One region of the Methylobacter sp. genome, then DNA from elsewhere that is predicted to be linked to it. Evidence: riboswitches for the same ligand, from Rfam matches in the RefSeq annotation. Region 1 holds a riboswitch; the other holds the start of a gene.
The links. A riboswitch is a leader RNA that binds a small molecule or an ion and turns the genes downstream of it on or off. The one in region 1 is predicted to bind cobalamin.
Positions count from the first base shown of each region.

Region 1 (14,262 bases):
CGAAGTCAAAACAGCGGCGAACGCTATGACGGCTTGGTCAGCCCCAAACTGGGCATTGTTTTCGGTCCTTGGGCGGACACGGAGTTTTACCTGAACGGCGGCCTCGGTTATCACAGCAACGATGCCCGCGGCGTGACCACGCGTGTCGACCCGGTCACCGGCAGCGCAACCGATGCCGACGGCAACCTTATTACCCGCGCTACCCCGCTGGTGCGCACATACAGTTCGGAAATAGGCGTGCGCTCGACCTGGATCAAAGGTTTGCAAAGCACGCTGGCGATCTGGTGGCTGGACATCGATTCGGAACTGCTGTTTGTCGGCGATGCCGGAACCACGGAGGCCAGCCGGCCCAGCCGCCGCTACGGTCTTGAGTTTGCCAACTACTATTCGCCAACCGACTGGCTGACTTTCGATGCCGACGTGAGTTTTTCCCATTCGCGCTTTCGAAACAATGTTGAAGACATGGGTAATTACATACCGAACTCGGTCGCAACGGTAATCGCATCGGGCGCGACATTTCACGACCTGTGGGGCGGCTTTTTCGGCGGACCGCGGGTACGCTATTTCGGCCCTCGCGCGTTGGATGAAAGCGGCGACGTTCTTTCAGCCCCAACCCTGCTGCTATCCGCGATGTTGGGTTATGAAGTAAACAAGAACCTGAGCGTTCAGGCTGAAGCCTTTAACCTGCTGAACCGTAAAGACGCCGGCATTACTTATTACTACGCGTCCCGCCTGCCCGGCGAAAGCCGGGACGGGGTTAACGATTACGTGTTCCATCCGGTCGAACCGATCAGTTTCCGTTTAGGTTTTACGGCGAAATTCTAACGTGCTCTTGAAACCTTACGGCATTCGTTAAAGTCTTTTAACATTTTCTATTCGCCGCGAAGACACGGCTGATACGAAATTTTATACTGTTTATACGTCTGTTAAACGCCAAGCCCTCCGGTTTCGCCGGAGGACTTGAGCTTCATGCCCGACGCCAGGACGAGGCATATTCAAGTTTTACATATAAACGGTTTGAACTTATCCTAAAGCCGACCTTAAAGTCTTGGCGGCTTCGATCATACCGGCTAATGACAGCCTAACCTCTTGCCACTGCCGGGTTTTTAATCCGCAATCGGGATTGACCCATAACTTGCCGGACTCTATTCTTTCCCCCGCTTTTTTCAGCAAAACGACCATGTCTTCGGTTGTCGGCACGTTCGGACTGTGTATGTCGTAGACGCCGGGTCCTATTTCATTCGGGTAATTGAAATCGATGAAGGCATCCAGCAGCCCCATATTGGAACGGGAGGTTTCGATGGTAATTACATCGGCATCCATGTCGGCAATAGATGTAATAATGTCATTGAACTCCGAATAGCACATGTGCGTATGAATTTGCGTGCCGTCTTTTACGCCGCTGGAACAAATCCGGAAAGCCCGCACCGCCCAATCCAGATACTCGTGCCAACGCGATTGACGCGGCGGCAAGCCTTCCCGGAAAGCGGCTTCGTCGATCTGGATAATCGGGATACCGGCACGTTCCAAATCGTTGACTTCCTCGCGTATCGCCAGGGCCAATTGATAAGCGGTAATTGACCGTAGCTGGTCATCCCGAACGAACGACCAGTTCAGGATTGTTACCGGACCGGTCAACATGCCTTTCATCGGTTTGTCGGTCAGCGATTGGGCGTACCGGCTCCAACGCACGGTCATCGGTTTGGGCCGACTGACATCGCCGTAGATGATCGGGGGCTTGACGCAACGGGAACCGTAAGACTGCACCCAGCCGTTGGCGGTGAATAAAAAACCGTCCAGTTGTTCGCCGAAATATTCCACCATGTCGTTGCGTTCTCCTTCACCATGCACCAGCACATCGAGTCCCAGGCTTTCCTGTTCCCTGACGCAGAACGCTATTGTTTGTTCCATTTGCCGAACATAGTCGGCTTCAGTGATTAGACCGCGTTTAAAGTCGGCGCGTGCCTTGCGGATTTCCGGCGTTTGCGGGAACGAGCCGATGGTCGTGGTCGGATAAGCGGGCAAGTTGAGTTTGGCCCGTTGCTGCTCCCGCCGCACCGGGAAGGGATTCCGGCGTTGCATCAACGAGTCGTCGATGTTCGCGAGTTGCGCTTGAACCGCCGGATTATGAATCCAGCCGGACTCACGGCGCGAGCGGACAGCGCTCTCCGATACGATTAAATCGGGTTCTGCCGCTTCCGGCTCTTCCAGCGCTAAACGCAAGACTTCCAACTCCCTGAGTTTTTGTCTTGCGAACGCCAGCCAGGATTTGACCGCCGGATCTAAAGCGCTTTCGTGTTCCAGGTCAATCGGCACATGCAGCAAGGAACAGGAAGGCGCCAGCCAAAGCTCGCCTTTAAAGCGTTTTTGTACCGTTGAAACAGTTGCCAAAGCGGCGTTTAAATCGGTCCGCCAGATATTGCGTCCGTCGATCAGTCCCAATGACAGCACTTTGTGATTGGCGAAGTTGTCTAAAACGGCTGTCAACTGTTCGGGCGCCCTGACTAAGTCGATATGTAAACCTGCGACCGGCAGCTTGCAAGTGAATGAAGTATGTTCGCCCAGTTCGCCGAAATAAGTGGCAAGAAGAATTTTAACCGGACAGCTTTGCAGCCGGTTATAGACCAGCTCAAATGCGTTTTTCCAGGCATTAGGCAAATCAAGCACCAGAATCGGCTCGTCGATTTGGACCCATTCCACACCTTGATAAGCCAAACGCTGAAGGATGTTGCCGTAAACCGGCAGCAAGCGCTCCAATAACTCGAGTTTATTGAAGTCGCCGGTCGTTTTCGCCAGCCATAACCAGGTCAGAGGGCCCAGTAAAACCGGTTTCGGCTGATAGCCCAATGTTTGCAGCTCGCGGGTTTCATCGAATAGTTTTGAACTGGACAATGCAAATTGCTGATCCGCAGTCACTTCCGGCACCAGGTAATGGTAGTTGGTATCAAACCATTTGGTCATTTCGCAGGCGCGAAAGGAAAGACCGTCGCTTCCCTGCCCTCTAGCCATTCTGAAATAACTGTCAAGATCGATAACCGAGCCGAATCGCTCCGGAATAACGCCGAGCATAACGCTGGTATCCAAGACTTGGTCGTAATAGGAAAAATCACCGACCGGAATAAAATCCAGGCCGTTATTGGCTTGCAGTTGCCAATGGCGTTGCCGCAGTTCGGTGGCGGTCGCTTGCAAGGCCGCGTAATCGATTTCGCCATGCCAATAGCGCTCCAGCGCAAATTTCAACTCGCGGTTTTCGCCCAAGCGGGGAAAACCGAGGTTATGAATCTTAATCATCAATACTACTCCCTATCAGTTAAAAATAAGAACAGCATTGTAGGGCTTGTTATTTGTGAAAAATATTGATAGTTTTTCACTATTTCATGAGGAAAATTCATCGATATGGAACTGATCCACTTTCGTATTCTATTGGCGCTTAAACAACGCGGCACTTTGAATGCTGCATCGGAATCGCTGCATTTAACCCAATCGGCTTTATCGCACCAGATGAAAAATCTGGAACAGCGCTTGGGCATCGTGCTCTGGCGCAAACAGGGGCGCACCCTGGTGCTGACCCAGGCGGGCAACTATCTTTCCGATGTCGCCGAATCGGTGATCGCCACCGTTGACTCCGCCGAACAGCACCTGAGCCTGCTGGCCGCCGGAAAAACCGGCAAACTGATTATCGGCATCGATTGCCACGCCTGTTATGAATGGTTTCGCACCATTCTCCAGCCTTATCTGCAAGCCTGGCCGGACCTGGCTATCGAAGTGACATCCCGCTACCGGTTTAATTCGTTTGAGGCGATTCAACAATACAAGCTGGATGCGGTGTTGACTTCCGACCCGGTGTTTAACGGTGTGCTGCATTACCAGCCGTTGTTCGATTTTGAATTGGTGCTGATTGTTGCCCGGCAGCACCGGCTTGCCGGAAGTCAGCCTATTGCGCCGTCCGAGCTGCGGCAGGAAACCATTCTGACTTACCCGGTCGAACGCGAACGCCTGGATATGTTCAGGAAAGTCCTGCAACCCGCCGGAATCGAACCGCTCGCCCATGTCACCGTGGAAGAAACCGACATCATGCTGCAACTGGCCGCCAGCCAACGAGGCGTGTGCCTGCTGCCTGAATGGTTATTGGCCGATAAAGCCAAAAATCCGGATGTGGTCAGCCTGAGGTTTAAAGACTTGCCGTTGACGAAAACCATGTATCTGGCAACCCGTCACGAAGACGTGCAGCTGGAATATATCCATTGGCTGATCGAGCATGCGCAGTCCAAGACGATTGTGCTTTAACTTCTAATTGATGTAATACACTGCCGTTAGATAGGCCGGGAATATCCGCCGTAGGGCGTGCCGTGTGCGCCTTAACTTTACCAAGACACGGCACGCCCTACACTCGTTTATCGATACAGAGCTGAGGCGAAATGGCTTAATCCCAACTGAGCGCACCGCCGGTCTGATACTCTGTCACCCGCGATTCAAAAAAGTTTTTCTCTTTCTTGAGATCCATCATCTCGCTCATCCACGGGAAAGGATTGGCGGCGCCCGGATACAGCATGTCCAGGCCGATTTGCTGACAACGGCGGTTGGCGATAAAGCGCAGGTATTCCTTGAACATGGCGGCATTCAGGCCCAATACGCCGCGCGGCATGGTATCTTCGGCATAACGGTATTCCAGTTCTACGGCCTGCTGCATCAATAGCTTGATTTCATCGCAGAACGTATCGGTCCACAAGTCCGGGTTTTCAAGTTTAATGGTATTGATCAGATCGACGCCGAAATTGCAATGCAACGACTCGTCGCGCAGGATGTATTGATACTGCTCCGCCGAGCCCTGCATTTTGTTCTGCCGCCCCAGCGCCAGAATCTGCACAAAACCCACGTAGAAAAACAAGCCTTCCATGATGCAGGCAAACACAATCAGCGAACGCAATAATTGTTGATCCGCCGCTAAGGTGCCGGTTCTGAAGGCCGGATTAGTCAAGGTATTGATAAACGGAATCAGGAAATCATCCTTATCCCGAATGCTTGGAATTTCCCGATAGGCATTAAAAATTTCGCTTTCATCCAGGCCCAGGCTTTCGACAATATATTGGTAGGCATGAGTATGGATGGCTTCTTCAAAACCTTGCCGCAACAAGTATTGACGGCATTCCGGTGCGGTAATGTGACGATAGGTGCCCAACACGATATTGTTCGCGGCCAGTGAATCCGCTGTGGTAAAAAAACCGAGGTTGCGCTTGACGATCAACCGTTCGTCTTCGCTCAGCGCAGTGCTGTCTTTCCACTGCGCAATATCGCGGCTCATCGAGACTTCCTGCGGCATCCAGTGATTTGCGCAGCCCGCCAGGTATTTATCCCACGCCCAATGGTATTTGAGCGGCACCAATTGATTGACGTCGGTTTGACCGTTGATTACGCGCTTATCGTTGGCGTCAACGCGGCCTGATGCAGAAGGCCGGTTGGCCGCAGGCTGCTCCGAAACGGTTTTGGCAACGCGGGCTTCCGGCGCTGGAGATTCATCTTCGACAAAAACTTCTTCAAATGACAACATGGCATTTCCTTGTTAATTTGGGTTACTGGCAGGCTTCGCAGCCCGGATCCTCGATCAAGCACTGCTTGGGCTCGGGCATGACGGATGAAACCGAATTGAGTTCACCGCCCGCCCCGGTCGATTTCTCGGCCGATGTTGCCGCCAGCGAACGCAGGTAATAGGTGGTTTTCAATCCGCGTAGCCAGGCCAGCATATAAATGTCATTCAACTTTTTGCCAGAAGGAACCGCAACATAGAGATTCAGCGATTGCGCCTGGTCTATCCATTTTTGCCTTCTGGCCGCGGCTTCTATCAGCCAGACGGGATCGATCTCGAATGCGGTGGCATAGAGCCGTTTAAGTTCGGCCGGAATGCGCTCTATCCGGGCCAGCGAGCCGTCGTAATACTTGATGTCGGCCACCATCACTTCATCCCACAAATCCAGCGCCTTAAGGTCGTTAACCAGCATTTCATTGACCACGGTAAACTCGCCGGACAAATTGGATTTCACATACAGGTTTTGGTAGTCGGGCTCGATGCCGGCGGAAACGCCGACGATATTGGCAATCGTGGCTGTCGGCGCAATCGCCACGCAATTCGAGTTGCGCATTCCGACTTGTTGAATGCGGGTTCTCAACGAATCCCAATCCAGCGTGCTGCTGCGATCCACGTCCAACTGCCCGCCGCGCGCTTCGCTCAATAGATTCAAGGTATCCGGCGGCAAAATCCCTTGATCCCACAAACTGCCCTTAAAGCTGGAATAAGCGCCGCGTTCCCCGGCTAAACGGCTGGATGCCGAATACGCGTGATAACAGACAGCTTCCATCGTTTTATCTGCGAACTCGACGGCCGCCGTTGAAGCGTAAGGAATTTGCATCGCATGCAGGCAATCCTGAAAGCCCATAATGCCCAAACCGACAGGCCGGTGACGGAAATTGGCATTGCGCGCACTGCCGACCGCATAGAAATTGATGTCGATTACGTTATCCAACATCCGCATGGCCGTCGCGATCGTGGCTTTAAGCTTGGTTTGATCCATCACCGGACGGCCGTTACTTCGACCGTGCTCAGTACAGGTTTCTTCTTTCAAATGCGCCCTTAAATTTACCGAACCCAGGTTGCATACCGCAATTTCAGTCGCGGAGGTATTCAGCGTAATCTCGGTGCAAAGGTTAGAACTATGTATAACGCCGGCATGCTGCTGCGGTGAACGGATATTGCAGGCATCCTTAAAGGTAATCCAGGGATGGCCGGTTTCGAACAGCATCGACAACATTTTTCGCCACAGTTGCAAGGCCGGAACACGCTTGAACTGTTTGATTTCACCGAGATCGGCGCGGCGTTCGTACTCGCAATAAGCGGTTGCAAACGCGTTGCCGAACTTGTCGTGCAAATCCGGCACATCCGATGGCGAAAACAAGGTCCAGTCGGTATTGTCGCTAACACGCTGCATGAACAGGTCCGGAATCCAGTGCGCGGTGTTCATGTCGTGGGTGCGGCGGCGGTCGTCGCCGGTGTTTTTGCGCAAATCCAGGAATTCTTCGATGTCCAGGTGCCAGGTCTCCAGATAGCCGCAGACCGCGCCCTTGCGCTTGCCGCCCTGGTTGACCGCGATGGCGGTATCGTTGACCACTTTCAGGAACGGAATTACGCCCTGGCTCTTGCCGTTGGTGCCTTTGATCCGTGAACCTAATGCCCGGACCGGCGTCCAGTCATTGCCTATGCCGCCGGCATATTTTTGCAATAAAGCGTTTTCCTTGATGGCCTGATAAATGCCGTCGAGATCGTCGCTGACCGTGCTGAGATAGCAGGATGAAAGCTGCGCATGCACGGTGCCGCTGTTAAACAAGGTCGGCGTGGAACTCATAAAATCGAAGCTCGACAGCAGGTTATAAAACTCGACGGCACGCTGTTCGCGGTCAATCTCGTTAATCGCCAAGCCCATCGCCACGCGCATGAAGAAGATTTGCGGCAGCTCGATGCGCCGTTCCTCGATATGCAAAAAATAGCGGTCATAGAGCGTTTGCAGGCCGAGATAGCCGAATTTGAAATCACGGTCAGCCGTTAATGCATTGGCTATCTTGGTCAAATCGAACTGCGCCAGGCGCTGATCCAACAGGCCCGCTTCAATGCCCAGCTTGATATAGTGCGGAAAATAGCCGGTATAAGCGGATTGCATCGCGGCCTGATTGACGCTTTCGCCCAATACTTCAAAACGAATCGAATCCAGCAGCAAACGCGCCGTGACATAATTGTATGCCGGTTCGCGCTCAATCAGGCTGCGGGCGGAAAGAATCAGCGCACGGCGCACTTCGTTGAACGGAATGCCGTCATAACAATCGCGAACGGCCTGCTCCACCACGATTTTCGGGCTAACTTCAGCGCCCAAGCCCAGACAAGCTTCAGTCACCGTTTCGACCAGCCCGGCAACATCCAACGGCTGCCGGTTGCCGTCAACCGTAGTATGCAATTGCGGTGTATCGTGCGCTTGCCCGGCACGCTCGGCGGCATGTTTTTCCCGGTACAGCACATAAGCTTTCGCAACGTCGTGCTCGCCGGAGCGCATCAACGCCAATTCAACCTGGTCCTGAATATCTTCTATATGTACCGAACCGCCGGAAGGCAGGCGGCGCATCAATGCGCTGACAACCGTCTGCGTCAACACAGTCACCTGTTCGCGCATCCGGCTGGACAGGCCGGTTTGACCATGCTCTACCGCCAAAAACGCCTTGCTGATCGCAATGGATATTTTTTCAGGATTGAATGCGACAGCCGCACCATTGCGCCGAATCACTTGCAGCACAGGTAAATTCGATGAAGGCGGCTTCGAGGTTGGAAATACGCCGGACGGCGCAGGGATTACAGTATCGTACATGGATAGCTCCTTAAGATTAGGAGCGGGAATGGCTTGGACAGACGCGACAATCCGGCAACCCTTTGACACGGTAAGTTATCGAAACTTATGCATAAAGCGGCACTGAACAGTGCGCCAGTCTTAAAGACCAGCATGGCGGAAAGGTGGTATGCGAGAAAATGACCTTTCCATCTGCCGAGGACACCCCGCCTCAAACGTGTTAATAAAAATATACGGCAGGTCTCCTGGCTCTCGGGTCTCCGCATGTTGTCGGCCTTCCCAAGTCAATATTATTCATGACTCAGTGGCATGGTTGACAACATACTCTCCGATTACAGTTGCGGGGGCAGCTCCGGCTTTAAGATAACTGTGTCTGTTAATCTGTCACCGGATTCCCTTTTATCTCAGCTTAAACGTCAGCATGAGAACCGTATGGAGATTAAAATAGCATTGATAATTTATCTGTGTCAATAAAAAATACACTATATATTGATATTATTTTTATATTTATATCAATATATAGTATGTATAAGAATATAGGGTAGCTGGCCGCGGTTGTGTAAGAACCGGATACTCGGGCATTATCTTTATATCGAGTAAAAAAGCTTCGCTCAACGCAATCCGCTTATTCCGTTCGGCAAGCTCATAACAGGCTGAGACAGTGGACTCTATCCCGGAAATCCTTTTAGGATAAAGAGGCGTTACATGTTTTGTGATCATGATCCGCTCATAAAACGCTTACTGACCGAGACTCGATGAATCGGACGCAGCCATCAGTTTCGGCATCGGGAACTACCGGTAAATTTGCTTTATCGATATAACTCCCTATAATTGCGCTCTGCTTTCAGGTTCCGGAGGGTTTTTCAGACCCAATGGTTAAACGGGAAGTCGGTAAGGTTTAGGCCAAATCCGACGCTGCCCCCGCAACGGTATATAAGTAAAAGTTTCATCGAGATGCCACTGTGTTCACGCATGGGAAGGCGATGATTCAGGTTAATGCCACTTATAAGCCCGGAGACCGGCCCGAGAGTTTAATTCGGTACAGCGGAGGGCTGTCTGCGAAAATGAAAGCATAGCTCCGTGTCATCTCTCGTTTTCTATTGTCCTCTGTTGTGTACTCACAACCATTATGCGCGGGCGGCGCAGAGGACACACATGCAAAAAATCATCTTCGGCTCATTATTAATCACGGGCTTTAATAGCCAGTTACAAGCGCAGGAAACTCCGCAAAATCTTCCCGATATTGTGGTTACCGCAACCCGTACAGAGACGGCTAAAAATCAGCTGGCGGCTGCGGCGACCGTCTATACTCGGAAAGATATTGAACGCCTTCAGGCTAAAACCTTGCCGGAACTATTAAGCGGTACTACCGGCATCGACATAGTGGAAAGCGGCGGCTACGGGAAAGATACCAATATCTACATGCGCGGAACCAATTCCGATCATGTACTGGTGCTGATTGACGGTATCAAAATCGGCTCCGTTACCTCCGGCACCACGCCTTTTCAACTTATCCCTCTGGATCAGGTCGAGCGGGTGGAAATTATTCGCGGCCCTCAATCGAGCCTTTACGGTTCGGAAGCAATCGGCGGGGTTATCCAGATTTTTACCCGTAAAGGTAAACAGGAAGACAAGCCCAGCGTCACTTTGGATGCCGGCGGCGGCTCTTACGATACTTACCGCGCTTCCGGTTCTGTCAGCGGTCAATGGAAAAACAGCTGGTATAGCTTGAGTTCATCGCAGTTCGGTTCTCAGGGATTTAATTCGCGGCAACCGACGCCGGGGCCGTTCGGCGTTAATCAGCCGGACAAGGACGGTTACCTGAATACGGCACTGAATGCCCGGTTAGGCCATCGTTTCGATAACAATGCCGAAGTTGAGGCGTTTTTTATGCGGGCTGAGGGAAAAAACGAATATGACGGCACTTTCCAAAATAAAACGGAGTTTGTAGAACAAACCGTCGGCACGACAGCCGGCATGAACATTGTCGATAGCTGGCGTTCACTACTGCGCTTGGGACAAAGCCGCGACGAAGGCGATAACTTTGCGCCCGACGGAACATTTTCCAGTAAGTTTAACAGTACCCGGTGGAATGCCAGCTGGTTGAACGAGGTCGCCTTGTCCGACGCCCACCAGTTGGTTATCGGCTCCGATTACCGGCTGGATCAAGTAGACAGCTCAACCGCCTACAATGAAACTTCCCGTTATGATGCGGGCATTTTTACCGAGTTGCACAGCCGCATTCTGGACGACCATTTTATCAACGCATCGTTACGGGGGGATAAAAACGAAGCCTTTGGCGAACAGGTGACCGGCAATTTCGGCTGGCGTTATAACGGAAAGTACGGCATCAGTCCATTTGCCAGCTTTGGCAATGCCTTCAAAGCGCCGTCATTTAACCAGCTCTATTTTCCGGGATTCGGTAATCCCTCGCTGAAAGCCGAACAATCAACATCTTTCGAAGCGGGATTGGCCGGTGACCATGATTGGCTGCAATGGGAAGTTCGCGGTTACCATACCAATATCGATAACTTGATCGTGACGGTAACGAATCCTGCAACTTTTCTATCCAGCGCGGAAAATATCGGCAAGGCCCAAATTGACGGCATTGAAGCTGAAATCGGTACCCAGTTGATGGGCTGGAACAGCAAGTTGAACATGAACCTGTTAAGCCCTAAAAACCGGGAGTCTAATATGCGACTGCCGCGCCGTGCGGAAAAAACCTTATCTTACGATTTATCACGCTCGTTCGGACAGTTCGATCTGGGCGCTAAGGTGTTGGCTCAAGCCGACCGTTTTGATGATGCGCTGAACAAAACCAAAGTTGCCGGTTATGTGACCGTTGATTTACGTACAGCCTACCATTTAAATAAAAACTGGATGTTGAGCGCAAAATTAAACAATCTGCTGGATAAACAGTATCAAACCATTAACACTTACAATACCGCAGAGCGGAATTTCTTTCTTTCAATCCACTACAACAACTAACCTTTGGAGAAACACCATGAACATAAAACAATGGCTGCAAGTCGAGTATTTACCGATTCCGTTGATCGCGCTGATGGTGCTGACGCGCTTTCACCACTTTGGCGACGTATTGCATCTGCCCGATGCCTCGTTGGCGGTTTTTTTCTTTGCCGGTTTTTACCGTAAAAAGGCGCTGTTCATCTTCTTGCTGGTTATGGCGGGATTGATTGACACCATCGCCATCGCAAACGGCACCAGCAGCTGGTGCGTGTCGCCTGCTTATGTTTTCCTGATCCCTACTTATGCGGTTATGTGGTTTGCAGGCCGCTACTGCTCGGCATTTAAATCGCTCAAAATAACTGAACTGGCAACGCAGTTTGGTGTGGTGACGCTGGCGGTATCGGCTGCATTTGTCATTTCAAACGGCAGCTTTTATGTGCTTTCAGGCCGTTATCCGGATTTATCCTGGGGGCAGTATCTTGCACGTGTAGCTCAGTATTACCCGCCTTATGTCAGCTCTGCCCTGCTCTATGCGGTTTTGGGGTATGGCGTTATGAAGCTGGTCAAGGCATTGCCTGCTTTGGCGAGTAAACACGAGGAAATTTAAAATAAACACGTGGTTGGGTTAACGACTCGCTCCCGAGAGTATTGTCGTTAACCCAACATCAGGCCCAAAAGATTGCGGAGTCTAGGGTTCAGATTTATTACCATTGTTTGTTGTGAGTATTCATGATCAAATTACCCATACTTTTTTGTGCCGCCACCTGGATTTATTTTAGGACGAACTAAATTTACGCAATAGCATGAAACAACAATGATTTTTAATTTTTAAAAATTATTAGACAAACAAATGACGCAATGTTTTACGTCTATTAGGATGTCTAATATTAGTTGGGCATAGTATGGAGAAACACATGGATTCACCTGTTTCCTGCCGTGAAACTTCCAAAGAAGATATTCCCGAGGTGCTCCGCCTGTATGCGCAGCCTGATCTCGATAATGGAAAAGTGCTTCCTTTGCCTGAAGCAGAACGTCATTTTGAACACATCGCGGGTTACCCCGACTACAAAATCTACATCGCGTCCTGTGAAGGACGAGTTGTCGGCACTTTCGCTCTGCTAATTATGAACAACCTGGCCCACATGGGCACCCCCTCGGCCATCATCGAGGATGTTGCCGTTGATCCCGAGTGGCAAGGGCGTGGAGTGGGCAAGCTCATGATGAAATATGCCTTCCAGATATGTGGAGAAAAGGGCTGTTACAAAGCGGTACTTTCCTCCAACCTTAAGCGTGAGCGGGCACATGCATTCTACGAATCACTGGATTTCGAACGTCATGGCTATAGCTACCGCATCAGCGCCCAACCCAGCAGTCCACCGGACGCGCCGCAAGCGGCACTCCGGTGACTTTCGACATTGGTTGCATGAAACGCAGTATGGAAACTGGCACTTGCTCGCTTGATGCCATTCGAGCATCCGATTTATCGCAAGTCGCTCGTTTGTTCAGCGATCCTGCTGTTCGCTCTTTTCTGGGCGGCCCATTGAGTGCTCCCGTGGCAGAGCAGCGCGCCAGCGAGCTATTGACGCAAGCCGTGCCAGCCATGGTTTGGGCAGTACGGCAAACATCAGAGGAGTCCAATTCTCTTCTTGGCGTCGTGTTGCTTGATAGACACCACGATCTCGAAGACTTCGAGGTTTCCTACCTCTTCCTGCCAGAGCACTGGGGTCGTGGATATGCCACAGCCGCCGTTCAGCAGGTCCTGGCATACGCCTTTGGTGTTGCGGGCCATCAGAGCGTGGTCGCCGAGACGCAAACGGCCAATATTTCATCAGTCCGGCTGCTTGAGCGTCTTGGCTTCCGCCAACTTCGCCAAGTCACGCGTTTCGGCGCGGAGCAGAGTATCTACGTTGCAGAAAGCTGTAAGCCGGGTGATTTGTAGGGTGGATCGCCGCAACTGCGAACGGCTGTCATCGGCATTGTGCGTCGATTGGCAGTTTGCTAAAGCGAAACCGCCCTACAAATCACCCGCTTTCTGTTCGCCTTCTTTAGATCCTCAAGCAGGGCGGGGTTTCAACCCCGCCCTTAACATTTCTGCAATGCCTGAGCTAAACGGTTACACTTATCCAGTGTACAAGGTTTCTAAACCTCGACCCGCGGCGTTCGAGATGTAAAAAAGTTCGTAACCACTTAGGAGTTTAACAAATGCCGACTGTACTTATTCTTCTCGGATGGAGATTGTTTTTCTACGCAAATGAAGAGAATGAACCCATACACATCCATTGAAAAAGCGGAGACAAGGAATGCAAGTTTTGGATAGACGTTGAAAATTTTGACATTCAGGAAGCCTTCGCATTAAATCTGTCACCGCGAGACAAAAGACAGATCCGAAAAATAATATTCGAACATTTTGAGTATATCGTAGACCAATGGCAAGAATTCCAAAACAGGAGATACCCATGAATACTTATCATCAACTTGATGAAATCAAAATAGAAAGTGGAAAGCTATCTCTGAAAGTAGACGGTCAGTCAATCAGCAAAGTTTTATTGGAAATATCGCCTCTGTTAGCCAAGGCTGGCGAGAAAGAACTAAACCACTACGAAATTTCGCCTTCCGGCTATGGTATTTACTGGCCGCTAATTGATGAAGATATATCCATTGACGGTTTGCTGGGTATCGCTCACTCTCCGGCACAATGGCAGAAAAGCGCCTAGTTTTAATTCCTAAGACACAATAGCGGTAGCCGTTGCGCCGCATGTAACAAGAACTTAATCTAACTTTACGTTAGCGCTGTTTTTAAACAAGTGGTGATCAAATGAACATCGAAACAATCCGTCATCAAGCATTGTCCCTTCCTCCCCAGGAGCGCGCTCAATTAGCTGAGCAATTACTGTCCAGCCTTGATGACCTGTCG
Region 1 is NZ_DAIUEH010000018.1:3,172-17,433, forward strand. Features, by position in the region: gene V7051_RS09540 (TonB-dependent receptor domain-containing protein) at 1-825, shown strand, start outside; gene metE (5-methyltetrahydropteroyltriglutamate--homocysteine S-methyltransferase) at 1,024-3,291, opposite strand; gene V7051_RS09550 (LysR family transcriptional regulator) at 3,397-4,287, shown strand; gene V7051_RS09555 (ribonucleotide-diphosphate reductase subunit beta) at 4,424-5,548, opposite strand; gene V7051_RS09560 (ribonucleoside-diphosphate reductase subunit alpha) at 5,571-8,402, opposite strand; cobalamin riboswitch at 8,600-8,829, opposite strand; cobalamin riboswitch at 9,211-9,422, shown strand; gene V7051_RS09565 (TonB-dependent receptor domain-containing protein) at 9,537-11,369, shown strand; gene V7051_RS09570 (hypothetical protein) at 11,386-11,955, shown strand; gene V7051_RS09575 (GNAT family N-acetyltransferase) at 12,263-12,754, shown strand; gene V7051_RS09580 (GNAT family N-acetyltransferase) at 12,751-13,287, shown strand; partial or broken gene V7051_RS24650 (DUF4160 domain-containing protein) at 13,551-13,808, shown strand; gene V7051_RS09585 (DUF2442 domain-containing protein) at 13,805-14,062, shown strand; gene V7051_RS09590 (addiction module protein) at 14,164-14,262, shown strand, end outside.

Region 2 (18,201 bases), on a different contig from region 1:
TCAAGCCAAGGCCGATACAACACGCCTCCCAGCTGTTCTTGCAGGGCCAAAGCCAATGCCTCGCTTTCCGGTCGCACCAGCCAGATGCCGAAATCAGTCATGCTGCGTCCTTTTTTCTAACATACCCATCAACTTAAGCAGAAATTCCATATATTTAATCAAAAAAATTTATTCACCACGAAGACACGAAGTTCACGAAGGTTTTACTTTAGTTTTCTTTGTGAACTTCGTGTCTTCGTGGTGAAAATATGATGTTTATGACGACTTTTTCTTCACGACGCGGAATATATGCGTGAAATCTTTCGAATACAGACTGGATTCTGTTTGCGCATCACGCCCCAAAGCCGCGCCCACCAATAGCATGGTGGTCAGGTTCCAATCGCTGCTCTTGGTTTCTTTTAGAATAGTGCTCAAGGTGCCTTGGTAAGTCCGCTCTTCCGGCCAAGTTGCCCGATAGACCAGCGCTACCGGCGTATCGTCCTGGTAATGCAGGCGCAGGTCGGCGACAATTTTTCTCAAATGCGGCCCGGACAGAAAGATACACATCGTTGCTTGATGTTCGGCCAGTCGCGCAATCGATTCCAGTTCCGGCACGGCGGAGGCGCGGCCGGAAACGCGGGTCAGGATCACGGTTTGCGACACTTCCGGCTTGGTCAGCTCAGCTTTAATCGATGCGGCCGCCGAAGTAAACGAAGACACGCCCGGCACAATTTCGTAGTCAATGCCCAATGCATCAAGCCTGCGCATTTGTTCGGCGGTTGCACCGTAAATAGCCGGGTCGCCGGAATGCAGGCGCGCCACATCGCAATCGGCTTGCTGAGCGCGGCGATAGCAGGCTTCCTGTTGTTCAAGGTCGAGCTTCGCGGTGTCGATCAATTCGGCATCGGCGCGGCAATGCTGCAACATGTCGGTAGGCACCAGCGATCCGGCGTACAGCACCATGCTGACCCGGCCAAGAATATTTGCGCCGCGTAATGTAATCAGATCGGAAGCGCCGGGGCCAGCGCCTATAAAATAAACTTTCATTCTAAAGACCTTATTTGTCCACGAAAAACACGAAAGCCACGAAATAAATCATTATTCGTGTGTTGAGTTAGCCAGTCATTCTTTGGGTGATGATCCGCAGTTTTATATGTAGCTGAACATTTTCGTGCTTTTTGTGTTGTTCGTGGACAAAATGATTTTTCTACGTTCATGTATGTCTTCTCTCTCTGGGTGTTTTGCGTATCAATAAAGTGGCGAGATAGCCCATCGCCGAGGTAGCGCATAACTCGCTGATATTATCCGCCAGCATTTCGTCTTCCAAGCCGATGCGGCGGGCAAAAGCGCAGTGCTCGGCGATGCCCATTTCACGAAGCAGGGCCAACACCCAGGGCAGGCGAGGGCCGATCTTCATCAGTATGACGATGTCATGGCTTTCGATGTCTTGCCGCAATGCCGCCTCATCTTCGGGACAAGGCAGAATCAGCATGCGTTCCTTGCCGACACCCAACGGCCAGCCCATAGCCGAGGCAGCCGCCGCATAACTGGTGATGCCTGGAAAAGTGCGTTGCCGCAAATCAGGCAAATACTCGCGCAAAGCAGCCAATATATAGCCGTAAGTGGAGTAAGTCAGGCTGTCGCCTATGGTCAGGTAAGCCACATTGCGACCTGCGCGCAAATCGACGGCGATAGTCTCGGCCAGTTGTGCATAATGCTCGCTTAGCACGGAACGGTCGGGATCCATGTTGAATTCTATTTCCCGTATCCGTTCCGGAGCGATGTCGATGCCTGCCAGGCATTGCAAGGCCACCGAAGTCTCCGAGCTGCGCGCACGAGGCGCATAAACGATGTCGGCCTGCTGCAATGCTTCGACCGCAGCCAGCGGAATGTAACCCGCAGGCCCCGGTCCCACCCCTATGCCCAAGAATATACCTGGCAAACTCATATTGCTTCTCTCATAAATAAGTATTTTATCGTTTAAACGCGCTGCATCACTGTCATTAAGTTAAGAAGACAATGACCATCGTAGGAGCGGGCCGCGCCCGCGACATTTGGCCGACGATTGCAGAGTTACAGCTCTTTCATCGCGGGCATGGCCCGCTCCTACAACGCTTAACTTAATGGCAGTGACGTAGCGCATGGGAGCGAGAATATGAGTGACTCATGCGGCTCTCAAGCTATCGCCTTGTAAATTAAATAGCCGCACTTCAACTGTTTTCACGGCAGGCACACGGGCATGAACAAGTGCGCCGATGCGCTGCTCAATGTCTATCCACAACGCTTGCGAACCGGGTTCGTTTGTCAATATTTCTATAGCGGCTTCCACGGTGTTCGCCTGTTCCAGCTCTTGTACCAGACGGCTGCTAAATCCTCGTTCCGCCGCTATGCGGGCGACAACGCTCATCGCCATGTCGCTCCTGCTGGAGTGTGTGTCCCATACGCCATCCAGCACTTTGGCCAGTTTGCCCGGATGTCCCAATAGCCATAACACATCCAGGTCACGCTGTTGTTCAACCAAGGCCTGCTGCGTAAAGGCCAGCGCATCGCCAAGAAAATTGGCGATTTGCACTGCGCGTTGCTCGGGCAAATCCAGCACTTCTCGGGCATAGGCTCTGCCGATTTTGCCGGGCAGCAAAGCGATGCTGTTTATATCATTACCGCCCAAAGCGACTCGGACATAAACTTCAATCGAGGCAATCCAGGACGCCAGCGATAAGGGTTCTACTATGCCCGAGGTACCGAGTATCGAAATGCCGCCGACTATGCCCAGTCTTGGGTTGAAAGTCTTTTTGGCAATCGTTTCTCCGTTGATACAACCTATGGTCAGGTCGAAGCCTTCGTCATTGCCGGACAGTTCGGCGACTGCCTGCCGCATCATACTGCGCGGCGTCGGGTTGATTGCGGGCTCTCCGACTGGTACGCGCAAACCCGGTTGAGTCGCAGTGCCGACGCCGTCTCCGGCGAAAAAGCGTATCTGTCCTTTATCGTTTCTTCGCACTTCGGCAAAGAGGGTGGCTCCGTGCGTGTTATCCGGGTCATCGCCGCCGTCTTTTAGCACTTCGGCTCGTACCGTTTGTTCGTCCAGCCGGCGGCAGCTCTGAATCGGTACGGTCAGGTAATGGAGATCGTCAGGCAATGTTATTTGCACCTGTGTGCGACGCTCGCCGTGCAGCAGCAGATAAAGCGCGGCTTTTACCGCCGCCGTGGCGCAGCTGCCCGTAGTGCGCCCGCGCCGTAAACCGTTCGATGCGAGTACATTAAGATCGAATTGTTTAAGCTCCGTCTGAGCCATACTCTGCAAGCTGATTCACCGCATCGATCATCAAGCCGTTGACCACAGTTGCTGCCCAGGGCGAACCGCCGCGTGTACCGCTGTTGGTGATACGCGGCACTTGCAGGCAGCGTTTTAATTCCGCTTTGGATTCGCAGGTGCCGACAAAACCGACCGGCAGGCCGATCACCAGCTGCGGCCGCCAGCCGTGCTCCCGGATCAAGCGCACCGCTTCCATAATTGCAGTCGGCGCATCGCCTATCGACAGTATGATATCGTTACCGAATTTTTCAAAAGCGCGTCGTATTCCGGCTGCGGAACGGGTGATGCCTTGCGTTTGCGCCATTAGCGCCGTTTCATGGTCATGGACTCCGCACCAGGTTTCGATGCCGAGTTGTTCAAGCAGCGCACGCTTTAGGCCGGTCTGTACCATGGTCACATCGGTCACCACCACCTTGCAGCGGAGCAGAGCGCGGATGCCGGTTTCAATGGCACCCGTCGAAAAATAAATGTCATCGACTGCATTAAAATCGCCGCTGGTATGCACCAAGCGTTGCAGCACGGTTAGATGCGCCTCGGGAAAAACCGACCAGTCACGTCCGGCGGCGATAATGCGAAAGCTTTCGGCTTCTATCGGATGCGGCACGTAAGGCGCAAATTCTGTTGCAGCATCAGCTGTTTTTTCGGCTAAGCCGCGCACTTGAAGATGATGAGGACGCTGCGGTTCGCCGACCTGTTGCTCAAAGCCGACGATTTGCACCCGGTATTTACACAAGGAGCAGTTCATCTCCGCACGGCCTTCTATCGCTTCTTGGGCTCTGGCGATCAGGACCTCGGCGACATTCGGATGTACGCCCAGATAACCTGATTTGAGTACTTCCAGGTCGGGCTCGCGTTCCTGCAACGCATCGGCCGCTTCATAAATACGCTTGACCAATATACCGTCGAACAGAAAAAACGGCACCACGATCAACCGTGCATAGCCCAACTTAGCGGCAGTGCGCAGGCCATCGGCAACCAGCGGCTTGGCCGTGCCCGAATAACAGACATAAGATCCGCCAAAGCCCATGCCTTCTTCAATCATCCGTGCAAACTTGGCGACTTCGCCGTTCGCGTCGGGATCGGTAGTGCCGCGGCCGACCAGTACCAGGCAGGTTTCGTCGCGGCGTACCGTTTTAGATGATGTCGCTTCGGCCTCGACGATGCGTTCTTGCACTACTTGCAACAATAGCGGATGCAAGCCCAGCGGTGCGCCGAAATGAAAGTCGATCTCGGGATGTTCGCGCGCAAAAGTCAGCAGTTCGCTGGGCATGTCGTTTTTGGCATGCGTCGCTGCCAGTAATATGCCGGGTACCATGACGACTTGTTTGGCGTCGGCGTCGGCGTTGAGCTGTTCTGTAATCGCCTGATCGATAGTCGGGGCGGCGAATTCCAGGTAGCCGTGGCTGACTGTGTGCTGCGGCGCACGTTCCTTGACCAGTTCAATCAGTTGCTCGAATTCCCGAATGCCGTCGGCATCGCGGCTGCCGTGTCCTGCGATAACGATGCCGAAGGGGTGTTGTGTTTCAGCCTGCATCCGATAACTGCTCCGTTGCGGGTTCGATCTGGCTGGACATCGGGCTGCGGGTGCGGATTAGCATGATGCTCATATCGCTGAATTCCTGTGTCGCACAGTCGGCGAGTGTGCCATGCCATTCCGCTTCCGAGCGGGTTAAATTTTCCCAAACTTCGGTCGGATGGTCGGGCGATATACCTTGCTCCAACAGGTAAGCGGCGATATGTCGCGGCATGAATGAGCGCGCTTCGTCCCACGGGCAGGGGATCACGATTGCATTGCGTTGGTCTTGCAGCGCATGCACCAGATGTTGCTTAAACGGGGTTAAATCGCCGCGGCGGTGGAAAGTGATAAATGTCGTTTCGTCGAAACAGACCTTGGCCCGTGACGCAAGTATCTGCGCCGAAGATATGCCCGGCACGGTTTCGACCGGGTGGCCGCAGGCGCGCTCTACCCGTTCCAGATACTGGAAGCCGCTGAAATGGATGTCGCCCATGAACACCACGACACAGTTTTTGCCCGCATGGTGTTCAATTGCCACCTTCGCCAACTGCTCGGTCTGGTCGCGGTAATTCATCAGCACGGTTTCCGCGGTAGCGGGAATCAGGCTTTGCACGACGTTAATGACGGCATCGAATCCGGCTACTACGTCGGCATTGCGGATCAGTTCCGCGCCGCGCTGGGTTAGATAAGCAACGTCGCCAGGGCCTGCGCCTATGCAGATGATCATACAAACCTCTTAATAATTTTTAACTTTAAATGGTTAATCATAAATTCTTAAACAACTTTTACTACGAAACTGGTGCTATGTGTTTTTTTAAAACGGCCAGCCCATGAAATATGTGTGTTAAGTAATTATCATGTGGTTTGCTGAAGTTTTTTTTGAATGTAATTAATGAATTGTAATCCCTCTTCATAAAGTTTATAAATTTCAGGGACTGTTTTGTTATCAAGGTTGTATGCAGCGAAATTACTATGTACCAATATATTTCTAATGTGACCTATTTCAAGAAATGCTTTGACTGCCGATTCAAGGTTTTTGTCAGCATTAATTTCCGCTTCAACATTTTTTTTGAATTCCTCGCCGAACAGCGAGAAAAAAGCGTTTGCATTCTTACCAGGTTTATCAAGATTATCTTTTTCTCCCCAGTTAAAATAGGTGTGATATTGCATCCCAATAGCTTTTTTTTTGAAAAAACTAATTACTTTTAAATTGTTATTTGTTTCTTTTGAAATAAAATCGATCAATATATGTTGGATTAAATGTTCAAAGTAACTTGCAGAAGACAAGGCAAATATTTTTTTGAAGTTTTTGTCAGCATAACTGGACAATGATGGCTGTGATTGTTCATTCAGAACATCGACAATACTTTTATATTCTTCATTTAATATGTCTACTGGAGTCATAATATTATCCCAGCATTTGTTTTGCCAGAGAGATTCTAAACCTCACATTTTTCTCGCTCGCCGTGCCAGATTGCGTAGCATCAATAAATCGTTCGTCGTTTTTTAGCAGTTCGACTTTTGAGAAATTCACATCATTTATATCTAGGGTATTTTCTAAGAAGGGTTTTATGCAACTGGCGACAAATATTGATTCAAATACAGAAATATTAAATCGGCCTGTTTTGCTATGAAAAAGTTGGTCATCATTGGTAGATGATTTATTTAAAAAAGACATGAAAAGAGACTCAAGATAATTAATGTTTTCATCTGGAAATCCTTTTGCTTTAAGTGAAAATTTATTGAGAAATTTTGTCATTGATGGTTTGTAGGATTCTCCATCAATCAACATTGCAAAACCTCTCAGAAGTATTTCAATATCCTTCATATTCAAGTCAGGTGTGTTAGATGGGGTAAGTTTTCTCCATTCTGGATTGAGATTTATTTTATAAAGCATGTCATAAAACTTGGAATGGAAAAGACTGGTTCTGATTTCTTGAGGCTTTAAATTAACACCACCTGAATTGAGACGATTAAAGATTTCAAATACGACAGAGTGTTCGTCATCGGGTGCATTTTGTTTAATAATGATATTTCTGATAGTTCGCAAGTCAAATGAAACTTTGTCTTCTTCGTCTAAAGTAAAGTAATTTAACCCATTAAATTTATTTGTTTGCCCCCGCTGAGAAGTTGGGAGTTTGAGATTGAAGTCTGTAAAGTAGTCATTGTTATTCAGTATAGAATCAGGGATGCCTTTGTTTTCGTCAAAAATCATGCGAAGTTCAAGGCGTTTTTCATTCCGAGGAAATCTTTTTTTCATGAAGTAATAGATAGTCATATAACGCTGCTGACCATCAATAACTATAAATTTATTTTTTGCTTCTTCGTATAGAAATATCTGGGGAATTGGAATACCTATAATTATGGATTCAATTAGTTTCGAGGCTCTCTTAATGTCCCAGACATAATTACGCTGAAATCCGGGTATTTTTACAATTCCTGATCCGATAAAATCAAATAGTGTCTTTATATTAAAGTCATTTGGCGATGCTGAAATATCATATTCAGTAAAGCTAATATCTTCTGATGAACTATTCAAATCGTCTTCAGGATCAATCCAGATAAGTTCTTCTTGCATAGGGTTGTCTTTCATTAAAATCTCCAAATATTCTTAATATTTAACGCAGTAAGTGTGATTTATAGGGTAAATCTAGTATTACACAACTCAATACAGGGTTAATCATTTTTAAATTTAAGCTGTCCCCGTATCGTCAGCGCCAGATTTTCTGCCGATAATTCTTCCAGCGTCAGGCATTCAGCGCCCAATGCTTGTGCCAGTTGACGGGCGCGACCCAATCGTAAATAGCCTGTTTCGGTATCGAGCACCAGAGCGGGTATGCCACGATCTGCCAGTAGTTCTGCAAATCTTAAGGATTCCTGCCAAGGATCGTTGCCATCGTTCAGTGCAACATTGGCTTTGCCGTCGCTGAGCAGCACCAGCAATGGCGGCATGCTGGTTTTTTCCAATGTTTCCAGCGCTACAGAAAGCGCATGAGGTAACGGAGTACGGCCGCCGGTAGGAAGGTTGCGCAGGTTCTGTTCAGCAAGGTCGACGCTGCGGGTGGGCGGCAGCAATAGCTGGGCAGACTCGCCGCGAAAGCTGATTACCGCGACTTCATCGCGCTGCTGGTAGGCATCGGTCAGCAGCGATAACACAGCGCCCTTGACCGCTTCCATGCGCCGTTGCGCGGCCATCGAGCCTGAGGTATCGACGACAAACAAGATCAGGTTCGCTGTTTTGCCGGTGCGGATCTGCTGGTGCAAATCGTCTTTTGTGACCTGAAAATTGTTTGAATCTCGAAGCGCTGCGCTACGCAATGTGGCGCCGACGGCAAGACTGCTTGGATTCAGGTCGGGCACGGCGCGTATCACCCGGCCGCGCGGCGCATCGGTCGCAGTGCTGCGCTTGCCTGAGCTGAAACGGTTGGAAACCGTATCGACGTCTATTTTTCGGACATTACCGGCAGATGCGGCGGCAAAGACTTGTTGTTGGTCTTCCGGCTCGCCGTCATTTCGATCATTTTCCTGCTCGCTATCTTCAGCATCGGATTCGCTTTGATCCAGTGGCTGCATTGCCTGTTGCATCAGGTCATCGAGCTGATCTTGATCCAGCCCCGGTTGTTCGAACGGCTTGCGCCTGCGCCGATGCGGCAGCACCAGTTCAGCCGAGCCGCGCACGTCTTTCGGCGTTACCTGCGACCGTCCTTCGAGCGCCGCCAATGCCCGCGATGCTTTGTGCATGACGATATCGGCGCGAAGACTCGCGACGTCGAATTCGCAGCACAAATGGCTGATCAAATCGAGCAGCGCATCGTCCAGCGTCACTTCCGGCAGCAATTGCTGAGCGGTGGCGAGTTGATGGCGTAAAGCCTGTTGTTCCTGCATCCAGACGGCAGCGTAAGCCGTAGGGTTAGCTTCGTAAGCAATGCGTCTGCGCACGACTTCCGAGCGCAAAACCTTGTCACGAGGCGCGGTCACTTCAACCATCAGCCCGAAGCGATCCAGCAGTTGTGGGCGTAGATCGCCTTCTTCCAGGTTCATCGTGCCGATCAGTGTGAAGCGGGCAGGGTGGCTGATTGACAAGCCTTCGCGCTGCACCGCATTAACGCCCATGGCAGCCGCATCCAGCAGCACGTCGACCAGATGGTCGGGCAGCAGGTTGACTTCATCGATATAGAGTATGCCCCGGTGCGCCGCAGCCAGTAAGCCGGGCTTGAAAACGCGCTGACCACCTTTAAGTGCCTGCTCCAAATCCAGTGTGCCGATAACGCGGTCTTCGGTGGCTCCCAACGGCAGGGTAATGAAAGGCACGGGCTGTGGATGCGAATTTATGGTGGGAGAGACTTTAGTCTCGGCAAGCGCGGCTAAAGCCGCTCCCACAGGATTACATGTTTCGCAGTATTGATACGGCGCACCGGGCGCGCAGTTGAACGCGCAACCGGCAACCCGCTCGATCAGCGGCAGAATGTCGGTCAACGCCCGTGCCGCCGTGCTTTTTGCGGTGCCTTTGTCGCCGCGTATCAGTACGCCGCCCAGCGACGGATCGACCGCGCACAGCAGCAATGCGGTCTTGAGCTGGGTTTGTTCGACGATAGCGGAAAAAGGGAAGGTGGCTTGGGTCATCTTAAAAACGGATTTTGTCCACGAAAGGCACGAAAAAAATCAAAAAAGTAGTCCCTAATATTTTTACTAGGTCCGCATTTTTAGCAAAGTAGGCCGGAATAAGCTGATTCAAGCGGCAGCGAGAATTAGCGTTTCCGGCAAGCATTTGAGTCTGCCGGAAACGCCACCTTGCGCTACGCGCTTGGATGGTCTTATTCCGGTCTACTTGGCTAGCAGGAAGTGACGGGATTGCAAGCTTTGCTTGCCAAAGCAGGCGAAGCCTGCACTCCAGCGCCAAGGTCATTTTGGTATCAATGGAATCTTGGCGACTATAAGGATGTTTTTGTGCTTTTCGTGTATTTCGTGGACAAAAAATCATCATACCCCGCGCGGTGTTTCGCCGCGCGCCTCCAACAAGGTTTCGCTATGCAGGTATAAAGCCTGCAATGCATCCAGCGTCTGTTGCTTTGGCTCGGCCCACATGCCGCGGCAGGCGGCTTCCAGCAGGCGCTCGGCAATCGCGTTTTGCGCCCATGGGTTGGCTTCCTCCAGAAAGCGTTGCATTTCCGGGTCCATCGCATAAGTCTCGGCGACTTGCTCGTACATCCAATCATCCATGACTTGAGCGGTGGCGTCATAGCCGAATAAATAATCGACGGTTGCGGTCAGTTCCAGGCCGCCTTTGTAGCCGTGACGTCGGATACTGTCCAACCATTTAGGGTTGACCACGCGCGAGCGGAATACCCGCAAAGTCTCTTCTTTCAAGTCGCGCACTTGCGCCCGCGACGGATCATGGCTGTCGCCGAAATACTTGCGCGGCTGCGTTCCGGTCAAGGCTCTGATCGTGGCGATCATGCCGCCGTGAAATTGCAGGTAATCGTCGCTGTCGAAAATATCGTGTTCGCGGTTGTCCTGATTGTGCAAAGCGACCTGAACGCCGGACAGGCGGGTGCGGAATGCGTCGCGCTGATCGTCGCCCTGTTGACTGCGCCCATAGGCATAGCCGCCCCAGTTGACATAGGCTTCGGCAAAGTCGGCATCGGCTTGCCAGTTTTTTTCCTGGATCAGCGGCAAGATGCCTGCGCCGTAACTGCCGGGCTTGGCTCCGAAGATACGAAACCCGGCGCGCTGCGAGGCTTCATCTTCGGTCAGGCCTTGGCCTATCCATTCGCCCAGTTCGGCAAGATAATGTTTGCGGACAAAGTTTTGCGACAGCGGCTCGTCCAGCGCAATAACGGCGTTGACTGCATCGTCAATCAAATCGATCAGTTGCGGAAAAGCGTCGCGGAAAAAACCGCTGATACGGGTCGTGACATCGATGCGCGGGCGTTTTAATTCGTCCAGCGGAATGACTTCAATGCCGGTCAAGCGGCGGTTTTCGGCTTGCCATACCGGACGCACGCCGAGCAGCGCTAAAATCTGCGCCACGTCATCGCCGTGGGTACGCATCGCGCTGGTGCCCCAGATGCTGATCGCGACGCTCTCGGGATAATCGCCTGTTTCGCGAACGTAGCGAGACAGCACTTCATGCGCTAATTGCTGGCCGACGCGCCAGGCTGATTGGGACGGTACGCTACGCGGATCGACCGAGTAAAAATTACGTCCTGTTGGTAGGATGCTGGCCATGCCTCGTGTCGGCGATCCGCTGGGACCCGCGGGTACGTAGCCGCCGGACAGGCCGCGCAGCAAGTTGTTGATTTCGTCTGTGGCACGGGCAAGATTGGGAACCAGTTCTCGGCAGGCAAAGTTCAGTACGCGTTTTATTGCGGCGAAATCATCGTTCCCACGCTCTGCGTGGGAATGCAGGTTGAATCGCTCTGCGGTTCGGGACGCTGGAGCGTTCCCGACTGGGTTACCACGCAGAGCGTGGGAACCATAAATACTGGTATCAAAGGTTTTACTGATAGCTTGGTCTATGGCTGACTCGGAGTAAGCGTGTATCTGTAATTCACTGAATAATCGTTTGCATATCGCTTCGATGGTTTCCAGTACGTCGGCATGGGTAGGCAAAGGTCGCTCGGACAGTTTTTCAAGCTCAATATTTGCTTGTTCCAATCGACGGCCCTGATGTTCCAGTAACGAGTCCATGCTCAGTCCAAATAGCCGCGCAATTTCTATAGGCAGTCCCGGGATGTCCTGATTCGGCAAGCGGGTAAGAGAGACCAACATATCTACCAGTTGCTCGTTTTCCGGCGCTTGTCCGAGGATATGTAAACCGTCGCGGATTTGCGCCGCGCCCAGTTCGCACAGATAGCCGTCCAAATCCTCGATCAAATGCGCGACATCGGCACCGGCCATTTTGGTTAGCAATTCGGGCAGTCCATCTTCTTGATGGTGATGATCTGGATCGTAGTCATGATGACGCCCGTGGTGGCACTCCGCATGTTCATCGTTATGATCGTGATGATGTTCGTCATGTGCATGATCATGGTGACTATGAGGGGCACAGTGTCCCTCGCCATGGTCATGATGGTGATCATCATCGTGTTCATGTTCATGATGATCATGACCGTGATGCTCATGTTCGCGGTGATCGTGGTCATGATGATCGGCATGGTGATGATCTCCATGATGTTCATCATCATGGTCATGATGCAGCAGCCGGGCCTGCAAGTCGGTATCCAGATTGGTTTCTTTGACCAAGTCCCAGATTTGTTGCTGCAACAACGGCAGTTTGGCCGGATCGAGCACTTCAACCTGATAATATTCATCGACCAGTTGGGTCAGCTGGGCCAATGCGCCGTAAGTGTCGGCGGTAGTCATCGGCGGCGTCAGGTGATCGACAACGACCGCATGGGCGCGGCGCTTGGCCTGCGCGCCTTCGCCGGGATCGTTGATAATGAACGGGTAAAATAACGGCATGTCAGCCAGCAACGCATCGGGAAAGCAGTTTTTCGACAAGCCCACAGCTTTGCCTGGAAGCCATTCGAGCGTGCCGTGTTTCCCGACATGCACAATTGCATCGGCTTTCCATTCGTCACGCAACCAGCGATACAGCGCATAGTAATGATGAGTGGGCGGCAAGTCGGGCTGGTGGTATATCGCGTCGGGGTCCATGCCGTAGCCGCGCGGCGGCTGCAAGGCCACGAAGCTGTTGCCCAGTTCCAGTCCTGCCAGCGCGAGATGGCCGTCATGCAGATAAGCCTCGCCCGGCGCGGCTCCCCATTGCGCGATCATTTTTCTCTGCATTTCAGCGGGTAAGTCTTCAAACCATGCTTGATATTGAGTCGCCGGTACGCGGCCGATGGCATGGGCTAGCTGTTCGCTGGTCAGATAAGTGTTGTCGTAAGCGCAACGGTCGATCAGTTCGTGGATCAGTGCGGTGCCGCTTTGATGAAGCACATCCCAGTGCTTCACCCTTCGGGTGCTTTCGCATCCCAATGCGCTCCCGGCGCATTGGTCCGGCAGTTCGCCGATGTTATAACCGGCGGCTTGCATGGCTTGCAGAATCCGCATCAGGGATGCCGGTGCATCCAGGCCGACCGCGTTGCCGATTTGCGAGGCCTTGCTGTTGGAATTGGTGAATACAAAGGCGATCCGCTTATCGGCATTGTCCAGGCGTTTAAGCCGTGCAAAGCGTGAGGCGATTTGGGCAATGCGCGCGCCCCGATCCTGCACCGGTTCGTATTCGATCAATTCATTCGATAGGCCGGAGGCTTTCGCTTTGAACGATAGCGGCACTGTGATGATGCGTCCGTCGAATTCCGGCAATACCACATTCATTGCCGCATCCAGCGGATTGAGGCCGCGCGCCGATTGTTCCCATTGATTCTGCATCATGCCGCTGGTGATAGCTTGCAGCACCGGCACATTGAGTTGCTCCAGCACCGCCACCGACCAGCCTGCGGGCGTGGCTCCGCCTGGGGTGATTTCGCCCATCGCAAACGCGGTGGTGTTGATCAGTACGTCGATATGCGCGCTTTGTTCGCCGCTAAAATAACTTAAGGCTATGGGCAGGGTCGCATCACTGTGGCTTGCGCGTAACGACGAGGTGAATACGGGCAATACGTTCAGGTCGAGTTTTTCCAGTTGTTCAATCAAAGCATCGATAAAGCGCGTGTTGCCGCTCATCCAGTGGGCGCGGTAAAACACGATGCCGACGCTGGCTCGTTCGGGCGCTCTCAGGACAAGCCAGTCGTCTATGTCGGCATCTTGGGATAAATCGGGGTGATAAATGCCGTGTTCGGGCAAATCGACAGCCGGTTCAAAACCAAAACCGGTCAGCAAAAAATGATCGGAAAGATAGCGCAGCAGTTGCGCCATATTGACGCTGCCGCCTGCCTGAAAATAGGCCTGTACTTGATGCAGCACGTCGGACGAAACGGTGGATGCTGCGGCCAGTTCGGGATCAGGCTCGCCGGTGCCGCTAATGGCGATTAAGTGCAGTCCTCGGCTTTTGGCATGACGCACCAGATCGGCAAAGCCCGGCACACTGCCGAGACGGCCCAGCACGCGCAGTACGATGATATTTGCCGAGGTAAGCTGATGCTCCAACAACTCGGCCATTTGCGCATCGCTTTCCAATGCCTGCAAGTTGATGCCGGTTATTTCTGAGAAACTTTCCGGCAGTTGCGCCTGTGCGCTTTGCAGCACCATCAGGTCGTTGGGTGCATGAGTCAGCAGGGCAACAGGCCTGTTCAAATCAGACATCGCCGGTGCCCAGGCGGTGGAAAACATGCTCGCTAACTTCGGTGTCATTTTCCAGGTGTTCGCTAACAATGCGCTCCAACACGGACTCGTCGGTACAGGAATACCAGACGCCTTCAGGATAAACGACCAGGATCGGGCCATTTTTGCAGACCGCAAAACAGTTTGAGCGGGTGCGTTTTACGTTGAGCTGAGGGCGGGCATCGATTTTCTGGCCCAGTTGTTGAAATGCTTCGGTGTTATTTCCAGAACAGCGCGGACCAGTACACATCAGTACATGTTTGTTGTGGGTTCTCATAACTTTTTTTTGTAAAACCGACCCATCAAACCGCCAATCGCCAGCCAAAAGACAGCGTTCGCAAAAACAGTGGCGACTATAAAAGATTGTGCTAATTCGGCAGGTGCGGCACTGCTGTGAACTTCCGGCTGCGGCGCGCTGATTAAATGAGGTGCTGCGAGCAATACGGCACCGAAAAATTTGTTGGTCCTTGTTTTTGCAAAAGCCAGCAGTGATAAACCGAAGCCGGTATCGAGCACCGTTATCAGCCACCAGCTTTGCCGGTCTGCCAGTTTGGCTGCTGTTGTGCCGGGTACCTCCGGCGGCAATCCCAATGACGGCGCGACGAAAAAGGTTAAATAACCGGCCAATCCCCACAACAGTCCTATGCGCCAACTGCCGGGGCGGCCGCGCAAACACATCACAGAACCAATCAGCAGGGCAAAACCCACACCCAGACTGATATTGGCTACCGCGGTAAAAAACGTCCGCTCCACGCCGTTCTCAGGCTGCCAGTCGTGATGTTCATGGCTGTTGTCCGTGTTGGGAATAGTGACAGCAGCTTCCTCGTACACCTCGGCCTTGAGTAGGGTGGGGATGACTTGAATTTGTTGAACGGCGGTTAATAACAAACCCGCCAGTAAACCCGTCCAGAGAGCTGCAATAACCAGCTCCCTGAAGGTAGTCAGATTAAACATTAATGGCACGGAAAGCTGGCGGAATGGCGTCCGTCATGTGCGGCGTTATGCAGTTGTGCGGCTTCTGCGAAACCGGCGGCATACAACAATCCCAATCCAAGCATGCCGGCCAGCATTGCAGGCAGTATTCTGTCTTTTAAGACTTCGGAGTGGGTTTGTGGTTGAGCGTTATCGAGCAAAACAGGTGTTGATGACATGTGTTTTCTCCTGAGTGAAGAGACAGCAAAACCGGCGATGCTACCGGCGGAAATAATCTGTACAGGGAGAAAAACAGGACGGACGCGAAAGAGAGCAATCCATCTGGGCGCCCTCCGCGCACAAATTCGATTATTGCTTCAGGCCGGTCTCCGGGCTCACGAGTTGGATGTCAATGCTTGAATTTCCAAGGTTAGCGCCTTCCCATGAATTACACAGTGGCGTCTACTAACTTTTACTCGTTTACCGTTGCGGGGGCAGCGTAGGCTTTGTTTGCTTGATCTTGAGCGAACTCACCGACTTCCCGTTTCAATTCTGCGGACGATAGTCCATGAATACCTAAAGCAGGTTATACGGAGCTAGTATATTCACTCGATTAAAAACTAGCAAGCGCCAGTCATTTGGGTATTCATACGTATTGTATAGGGGCTTGACGTATTGTATTTAGGGTTTGTAGTTGAAGCTGCTCGAATAATGCCTGATCCTTTTTAGGCATTTCTGATCAAGAGGAAGGTTATGAATCATCAACTTGAGAATAAACGGGTATTGGTAACTGGCGGTAGCCGGGGCATTGGCGCCGCGATTGTAAAGCGTCTCGCTCAAGAAGGCGCCCATGTCGCGCTGACCTACGTTAGCAAACCCGACCAAGCGAACGCAACGGCAAAGGCGGCTCAGGCGTTTGGAGTCAAGGCTATCACGATCAAGGCCGATAGCGCAGATGCCAATGCGGTGGTATCTGTCGTGGAACGGACGGTGGATGAGTTGGGCGGCATTGATATTTTAGTCAACAACGCCGGCATTGCCGTGATAGCGCCCATTGACGCCTATCGGCTCGAAGATCTTGATCGCACCTTGGCTGTGAATCTGCGTGCGGTGTTCGTTGCCACCCAGGCCGCTGTAAAGCACATGAAGACGGGCGGGCGCATCATTACGATCGGCAGTTGCAACGCCGAGCGCGTACCCTTTGAGGGCGGTGCAGTCTATGCCATGAGCAAGGCTGCGCTGGTGGGCTTGGTCAAGGGACTGGCGCACGACCTCGGTCCTCGCGGCATCACCATCAATAATGTTCAGCCGGGGCCTATCAACACCGACTTGAACCCCGAAGACAGCGACTTTGCAGACATGCTGCGGAAGCAAATGGCCATGCCACGCTACGGCACTACCGACGAAGTAGCGGCTATGGTCGCTTATCTTGCCGGAGCTGAAGCGGGCTTCGTAACCGGAGCAAGTCTGACGATTGACGGTGGATTCACTGCGTAATCATCGTCGGATAAGCGTTTGACTTTGTTTGAAGTGCTATGGCTTCTTAGAGCGCGGCCCGGATGAAACCCGTAGCTCGCCAATGCCGATCCGCAGTGCCTCGACATCAAGTTCATGTTCAAGGCGATGCAGGATCTCGTCGCTGATCACGTCATCGTTCCTAAGGCTAATCACGGCTAATCGCTCAGCTGTCAGAGTCTCGTGCCGCAAACGCCTGAATGCCTTGGTTACCTCTTTTGTGCATTCCGCCCCAGGAGCGTCAAGATTGACGTTGCGTTGCAAGCGACGGCTGTAGTGGACCCGTAGCTGTTCGATGTGGTCCGGAACCGGCCAACCTTCATCGGCCACCGTATCAAGAAGCTCCAGAGCGGCCATTGCTGCACGCTCCCTAGCCTTTCTCTCCTCATACTCAATGGTTCTGTCTTCAGCTAAATTCAAAAGGCGGATCAGCAGCGGAAGCGATAAGCCTTGTAATACCAATGTGACCAGAATGACCATGAAGGCCATCAGGATTATTTCCGCACGAAAAGGAAAAGGAGCTCCTGCGGCTGTAGTGAAAGGCAGCGCTAATGCAGCAGCAAGGGACACAACGCCACGCATACCGCTCCAGCCGAGAATAAGCAGATTCGACCAAGGCGGCATCGGATCCCGTGCCCGTAACGAAGAGCTTAGGAATCGGGGCAGCCAGGCCGCTATAGGAACCCATATCAGACGTACAACGATGGCTGTCGTACTGACCAGTATGCCGATCACAGTCAGCGAAGCCAATTGGCTGGACGGAATCGCCTCACGGAGAGTATCGAGTTGCAGGCCGATGAGGATGAAAATGATGCCGTTGAGTAAGAACACCAGAAGATCCCAGACCGCCCTCGCTTGGATTCGGGTAATCGGTGCAACGATGGCGCTGAAATGTTGGCGGAGATAAAGGCCTCCAGTCACGCAGGCCAATACTGCCGAGGCCTGAACTTGGTCGGCCAGGACCCATGCAATGTAAGGAGCCAGCAATGTAATGGCGATCTCGCTGAAACTGTCTTCGGTCAGGCGTAACACCCAGCAGCTCACGATGCCCACGATGATCCCGACAGCAATGCCCATGCTTGCTGCAAGAAAGAAGTCCATGACTGAGTTACTAAGCTCAAAAGTGCCGCTGACCGCCGCTACAAGCGCCGTGCGATAAAGCACCAAAGCGGTCGCATCGTTGACCAGACTTTCGCCTTCCAGTATGGTGACGCCCCTGCGGGGAAGGTGAAGTTGCTTCACGATCGCAGTAGCAGAAACAGCATCGGGTGGCGAGACTATAGCGCCCAAAACAATGGCTTCGGCCCATCCAAGGCCCGGCAATGCGGCATGAGCTACACCCGCAACCGCAGCCGTCGTAACCAGTACTAAGCCTACAGCCAATAGTGTGATCGGGCGAGCGTTGGCGCGAAAATCCCGCCAAGACGTAAAATAGGCTGCCGCCCAGAGCAGGGGGGGCAAAAAGACCAGGAATACCAGATCAGGGTCAAGATGAATCGTGGGCAGGCCGGGTACGAAACTTAAAACCAAGCCTCCGATCACCAACAGAATTGGATAGGGAATGGCAAGCTTGCGTGCGATTGTTGTCAAAGCGAGTACGGCCATTAACAGCAGAATGATTATCTTGAGCTGATGAAGATCCATACATTCTCCTTCTAGTCGCCGGCGTTTAAAGATATCGTCAGGATTTCTA
Region 2 is NZ_DAIUEH010000025.1:21,279-39,479, reverse strand. Features, by position in the region: gene V7051_RS12425 (cobalamin biosynthesis protein) at 1-101, opposite strand, end outside; gene cobM (precorrin-4 C(11)-methyltransferase) at 256-1,026, opposite strand; gene cobI (precorrin-2 C(20)-methyltransferase) at 1,193-1,927, opposite strand; gene cbiD (cobalt-precorrin-5B (C(1))-methyltransferase CbiD) at 2,144-3,274, opposite strand; gene V7051_RS12405 (precorrin-8X methylmutase) at 3,255-4,829, opposite strand; gene V7051_RS12400 (cobalt-precorrin-7 (C(5))-methyltransferase) at 4,819-5,538, opposite strand; gene V7051_RS12395 (HEPN domain-containing protein) at 5,667-6,215, opposite strand; gene V7051_RS12390 (DUF262 domain-containing protein) at 6,220-7,404, opposite strand; gene V7051_RS12385 (putative cobaltochelatase) at 7,488-9,434, opposite strand; gene V7051_RS12380 (hypothetical protein) at 9,436-9,795, opposite strand; gene V7051_RS12375 (cobaltochelatase subunit CobN) at 9,792-14,063, opposite strand; gene V7051_RS12370 ((2Fe-2S) ferredoxin domain-containing protein) at 14,056-14,358, opposite strand; gene V7051_RS12365 (CbtA family protein) at 14,355-15,035, opposite strand; gene V7051_RS12360 (CbtB domain-containing protein) at 15,035-15,232, opposite strand; cobalamin riboswitch at 15,357-15,588, opposite strand; gene V7051_RS12355 (3-oxoacyl-ACP reductase family protein) at 15,747-16,490, shown strand; gene V7051_RS12350 (Na+/H+ antiporter) at 16,527-18,152, opposite strand.
Region 2: it holds a riboswitch for cobalamin, as region 1 does, so the genes downstream of both, V7051_RS12360 (CbtB domain-containing protein) here and V7051_RS09565 (TonB-dependent receptor domain-containing protein) in region 1, are expected to answer to the same signal.